Linked DNA regions of Siphonobacter curvatus. The protein of the gene in region 1 interacts with the protein of each later gene in a pairwise test. Links are inferred from orthologs where the notes say so. Each region holds a gene or a part of one and is shown on either strand. Other genes may lie near its edges.

Region 1 (3,190 bases):
AATGCTGGAAAGAAAAGCCCTGTATTTCCCCATTTTCGAAAAGTACCTGGCCCAGTACGGCCTCCCCGATGAGTTGAAGTACCTTTCCCTCATTGAATCCCGTCTCGATCCCAAAATCATTTCTTATGCTGGAGCAGGTGGTCTGTGGCAATTCATGCCCAGTACCGGACGTATCGATTTTAAATTACGGATTGATAAATACGTTGATGAACGCTTCGACCCCTACAAGGCTACCGAAGCCGCCTGTAAGTACTTCCTGCAATTAGGTCGTATCTTTAATAACGACTGGGAAATGATGCTGGCGTCCTACAATACCGGCCCCGGAAACGTGATGCGAGCCGTCCGCAAATCGGGTAAGCATACGTATTGGGAAGTCTATCCACATTTACATAAGCAAACTCGCGGTTACGTTCCCCAATACGCCGCCATCGTGTACATGATGCACTACGCGGCTGATCACGGAATCAAACCCGACTCGATGCATACAGTGGTTGCCTTCGATACCATTCACGTTAATTCGTACATGAATCTGCGGACCTTAGCTCAGGTCGGACAGTTTTCCTACGACAAGGTAAAACAACTGAATCCGCACATTCTGACCGATGTTCTACCCGAGGGTACGAAGGGTTATCCTGTTCGTTTGCCGAAAGAAGAGTTGAAGTATTTCTACGCTCACCGTCGTTCCATTTTGGATTCGGCTACGAATTACGCCGGTTCTCCACGCGTGATGTTAGCCTCGCATACCTCCGATGAGGAAGAACCGTCAGGTGCGGCTCTGAATGAAGAGGTCGTCCGTACGAAATCAAAGCGGGTTTCGCACAGAGTACACCGTGGCGAGACGCTATCTTCCATTGCCCGCCGTTACCAGGTAGCAAGCCAGGATTTGAAAGTCTGGAACCGTCTGGGTCGCCATTCAAGAATTAAGGCAGGACAACATCTAGTCGTTTACCAGCAAGTGAGCGTACCGCAAACCCAGGTCGCTGTGGCTACCGTGAGTAAATCCGCCGCGGCTACTAGTCGTGACGAACGTTTGAGCAAAGCCCGCAAGTATCACACCGTACAACCCGGCGATACGCTCTGGAAAATCTCACAACGTTACGGCGGTATTTCCATTGACAAATTACGTAAGCTCAATGGAATCAAGGGTAATGCAGTACACCCCGGCCAGAAACTGTTAGTGATTTAACACGAACGATATTTCATCCAGTACTACTAAAACAAGCCACCGGACGATACGCCCCGTGGCTTGTTTTGCTCATCATCCCAGCAAATGATTGCTTATTTAGAAGGCAAGCTCACTTATAAAGAACCTGCTTACGCCATTATCGACGTACAGGGCGTTGGATACGAAGTACGTATTTCCCTGCAAACGTATTCGGCTTTACCGGAGGTAAACGAACGTTGCCGTTTGTTCACGTATTTAAATATTCGGGAAGATGCCCACATCCTGTTCGCCTTTCAGGAAATGAGCGAAAAACTGCTTTTCCTGGATTTAGTGAGCGTATCAGGTATTGGTCCTAACACGGCTCTGGTGATGCTTTCTTCCCTTTCTTCGGTCGAGATCCGGCAGGCGATTATTACGGAAGATTTACGCGTGATCCAGGGCATCAAGGGGATTGGAGCAAAAACGGCTCAACGCGTTATTCTTGAACTCAAGGATAAACTCAAGAAAGATCACCTGGCTTCGGGAAGTATGACGACCAATCTGTTCCTCGGTCCCAACGCTGGAGCTCGTACCGACGCTATTTCGGCTTTGATTGTGATGGGTATCCCCCGTCCCGTTGCCGAAAAATCAGTCGATACTCTACTGAAAAAAGATCCTAATGCATCCGTTGAAGATTTAATCAAACAATCCTTACGGTAAGCACCCCAATACACCCGCAAAAATCTTTCCGAAGTCTATCTTTCGGAAAGATTTTTTGCTTAAAAAACCAGGTTAATATACCTAAAATAGAGTTGAATCAACCATTCGCTACCATTTATCATTTCTTAATCGAATACAAGCGATAGCCTATCCCACTTTTTTTGCAATTTTACTTTTAGTTTTGGCGTTTAAGGATGCGGTAACCCAACACTTCGTTCCCCCGAAGTGTACACGCCTACTCTTTCAATAGATCATATTGCGAAGGACACTTTACCTAACAATGCGAATTTTCCAACCCGTTCGAAAGTCAGGAACTTATTCCCGGCGGCGGCGATGGATATCTGTACCAGGATTAGTAAGGGCTTTTTTGTTGTTTGGTGCAAGTACTGCGATGGCTCAGGCTCAGCAGATTCAACCCGACACAGCCCGCGTAGACACCTTGTACAGAACCAAAACCGGACGTCGACCTCTATTAAAAGTATCGGATCGTTTAGCCAGTCGGTTTAGTTATCGACTCCCACAATCCCCTTTAATCCCACCTGATCCTAAAGACCTACAAACCCAGTTTCGGTTTAATCCCCTGGATCAGAAAATTACCGTCAATGACGCCTTTAAAGTAGGCGACCGGACGATTCCGTACCGGCCCGGCGAAAACATCTCGCTGGACGAATACCTGCGAATTCAGAACAACGCTTCCTATCGGGACTTAATTCGGGAATACGCGGGTCGAAGCGACGGAAAAAGTGAAGTGACGGGCCGGGGTCTTTTCCCTAAAATCAAACTGTCTGATCCTTCGCTCGACCGGATTTTTGGCTCGAACATCATCGACTTCCTTCCCAATGGCTCGGTATTGCTCGACTTTGGTTATCTCCATCAGAGTATCGACAATCCGGCGATTCCGGTACGGCAGCGGCGAACGGGTAATTTCATTTTTAATGAACAGATTGCCGTAAACTTCGCCGGGAAGATTGGGGATAAACTTAACCTGAATACCAATTTTGATACGAAAGCCGCCTTCAACTTCGAAAACAAACTCAAACTTGGCTTTCGGAATCAGGAGGAAGACATTATCCAGCGGGTGGAAGCCGGAAATACGAGTTTTCGCACCAACAGTCAGCTGATTCCGGGTGTTGAAAACCTGTTTGGAGCGAACGTAGCCCTGCGGTTTGGCAAACTGGATGTGAATCTGGTCGCAGCTCAGCAACGCTCTAAGCGGCAGAGCATTGTGCTTCGCAACGGAGCCCAGAATCGTGGTTTTTCCATTCGTGAAGATTTATACGATGAAAACCGACACTTCTTCCTGAATCATTTCTTCCGTAATAATTA
Region 2 (3,099 bases), 2.3 Mb from region 1 along the record:
GCCGACCAGTACGGGCAACAGGATATTCAGTAGCCAGATCGTGAGTGAGGCCGAGGTTACCAGGGCCGGATCAACGCGGTAAAAGCTGAAAAAATAAAGCGTACTGAACGTTCGTATACCCAGGTCGCTCAGGAAACTGAACGCCGGAATAACACTCTTGGTCAGAAACAACAGCCAAACCACCGTCAGCTGATCGAGCACCGGAAGCGATACGCCAAAACCATACAGGACGAGCAGAAACTGGATGCTATACGTCAGAAAACGGAAGGAAGCCAAAAAAACCAGAAAGCGAACGTCACCGGAAGAATACGTCTCCAATACGCGGAAAAATCGGGCTGAGGACGCCAGCCAGGAAATACGCTCAAGGGTAGGGGCCGCCTTGTGTTTTAACGAAAGCACATAGACCGTTAACAACGTCGTTAACCAAAGCAAGCCCAGAGCAATGAAGTGCCCTACACCGGGATGTTCGGGCATGCGGTACAGAAAGTACGTATAAGCCAGCGTACCCGCGAATAACGTCACCAGAAACTGCAGCGTACTACCGAGCAGAAAAGCTCCAATACTATTGAGTCGGTTTTTCGCTTGTAAGAAGCCCATTTTACCGGTCAGGTCGCCTACGTTAGCCTGCGAAATAAAACCCAGGGACTGGCCGGCTAGTACACCCCGCAACGCCGTGTAAAAACTGAGTGATTCCAATTTTCGAGCGAGTACCTGCCACTTCCAGGCTTCAATCGACCAGTTTAAAGCCGTGAGCAGTATGGTCAGTCCCAGCCACCAGCCATTTTGTCCGGTAAAAGCTACCTGGATGGCCTCCCACACGCTACCCAGGTCTTGTTGTTTTTGCTGAAGTGTTCGGATCACCAGCCAGATAATCACTACCGGTAATACCCACTGCAGCAGAAAGAGAAAAAATCGGCGAAAAGCCGCGTAATTGACGTTATTTTGCATAGGAATAAGGCTGACAAAAAGCATACGAAGGGCAGAGTGCTCCGTACATTTTTTGAGAAAGCCTTTGCAAAGCTATGGCAGAAAAGATCATTTTAGGCGTTGACCCCGGCACAAGGTACATGGGCTACGCACTGATTCTAGTGGAGAAAGGGAACATTACGCTATTGCAGTACGGCGTTATTAATCTCACCAAGTACGACAATCATGAGTTAAAACTGGGTAAAATTTTTGAGCGGATTACGGGCATCATCGACGAGTTTTCGCCGGATGAGATGGCCCTCGAAGCTCCTTTTTTTGGAAAGAACGTACAATCCATGTTAAAGTTGGGTCGTGCTCAGGGCGTAGCGATGGCCGCCGCTCTGGCTCGACAGATTCCCATCGTAGAGTATTCCCCCAAGACCGTAAAGCAATCCGTAACGGGTAATGGAAATGCTTCCAAAGAGCAGGTATCGTATATGCTGGAAAGTATTCTGAAAATGAAACTCGAAGGGGAGCGACTCGATGCTACGGATGCTCTCGGCGTAGCAATTTGTCATTATTATCACGAAAACACATTGGCGTCAAACAAGGGTAAAAAAGCTTTAGGCATAAAACAGGCTAAAAAGGGAAGTTGGGCAGCTTTTTTATCTGAAAATCAAGATCGTATCAAGTAATAAACTAGTACTAACTCTTTAAAAAAACAGCACTTAAAAGAGTGCTGTTTTTTTGTGTTTACTGTAAAGTATGATTAAAAACTTACTACTTTTGAGTTACGTTGATTTTAAGGACTAAATAAGTTTAAATAACTGAGTATAAAATACTAAGCTTGTAGTATTAGTTTGACGGGAGATGGAGAAAGACACAAAAACAACAGTTGGTAAACGGTTTCTTTGGTTAGCTTTTCTACTGCTTATCTTATCAACTTTTGCCCTCATTGTGTTGGTACGTAAGAACAAAACGAACGTAGTTAAACACAACATTGAGGGCCTGAGTAACATCAAAAACAACTACCAGAAAATTGATACCTGTATCTCTATTCTGTACATCGCTGAAAATAATAGCCGATTGTTTACGGTCACCGGAGATACGTCCTATCATCGTCAATTTGTATCGCAAATTGCGACGGTATCGCAGATTCTGGAAGAATTTAAAAAGCAGAAAGATGAAAAGACATTACCGGCAGGTGTGAGCCAACTGCTGACGCAAAAAAAGGATAAAAATAAAGAATTTTCCTACCTGAAAACGCTTACCGATAGTTTATTGATTCTTTCTACGAAGGAAATTGCTATCCGAGAAGAACAACCGATTCTGGTGCCTAAACCCAAGGTGAAAGTCAGACGTTCGGAGCAAGTTGTAAAAGTCGACTCAGTTAAAGTGACGCAGGAACGCTCCCGCAAAAAACTGTGGGGTCGTTTGGCCGAAGCAATCAGTAATAAAAACTCGTATAACAATCAGATCAAAGTTTCATCAACGCAAAATAAATCGGATTCTCTACTCAAGGAAACTACCGCGATGTACGAAACGAATCTGAGGGCGATGGACAATTACTATAAGGATTTGCTGGCCTATCGAAAAGAACTAAACGCAACGGAGAAAGAATTACTGCGTCTGAACGGACTGATTTTTTCGAAACTTCAACTGACACTGACTGGCTTGAAGCAAAGTGAAGAAGAAGAGGCCGAACAGCAGCGAAAGCAACTAGTGGCGGGTACGCTTACGGACGTCCAGGAATTGAATCTACTTTCCCAAGGCAGCATTGCCATCATTTTCTTCCTGACGTGCAGTATCTTGTACACCATTTGGAGACTCTACAAAAACGAAATTTCCTTGTTACAGTACAGTAGACAAGTAACGCAGTATGCCAAAATGAAAGGCGATTTCCTGGCTACCATCAGTCATGAAATTCGGACACCCCTTAACTCCATTATTGGCTTTTCGGAGCAAATGGTGAAAACGGATTTGCCGAAAGAACAACAGCCCAAACTGGAAGCCATTCGTTCGTCTTCGGGAATACTGATGACGCTTGTCAACGACATTCTGGACTTTTCAAAGCTCGAAAGTGGCAAGATTGAATTAAGTGAAAAACCTTTTCAACCGTACCTTATTTGCCAGGAAATGCGGTCAATGCTTGGTATTCAAGCCGATAAAAAGGACATCACTTTACGTACCGAA

The links.
Region 2: the proteins of ruvA (region 1) and ruvC interact in binary tests that used the Escherichia coli proteins (3 or more experiments, as listed by UniProt). The link is inferred for Siphonobacter curvatus from one-to-one orthologs.

Annotation. Positions count from the first base shown.
Region 1 is NZ_PTRA01000001.1:247,549-250,738, reverse strand. The notes cover bases 211-3,067. They hold ruvA (Holliday junction branch migration protein RuvA), read left to right. Parts: upstream 211-1,270; coding sequence 1,271-1,864; downstream 1,865-3,067. Other genes in these bases: sov (T9SS outer membrane translocon Sov/SprA), read left to right, coding at 2,145-3,067; C5O19_RS01010 (lytic transglycosylase domain-containing protein), read left to right, coding at 211-1,186. Outside these bases: more of C5O19_RS01010, read left to right, coding at 1-210; more of sov, read left to right, coding at 3,068-3,190. UniProt on the Escherichia coli protein: The RuvA-RuvB-RuvC complex processes Holliday junction (HJ) DNA during genetic recombination and DNA repair.
Region 2 is NZ_PTRA01000001.1:2,560,624-2,563,722, reverse strand. The notes cover bases 46-2,811. They hold ruvC (crossover junction endodeoxyribonuclease RuvC), read left to right. Parts: upstream 46-1,022; coding sequence 1,023-1,601; downstream 1,602-2,811. Other genes in these bases: C5O19_RS10600 (response regulator), read left to right, coding at 1,864-2,811; C5O19_RS10610 (lysylphosphatidylglycerol synthase transmembrane domain-containing protein), read right to left, coding at 46-948. In the rest of the region: more of C5O19_RS10610, read right to left, coding at 1-45; more of C5O19_RS10600, read left to right, coding at 2,812-3,099.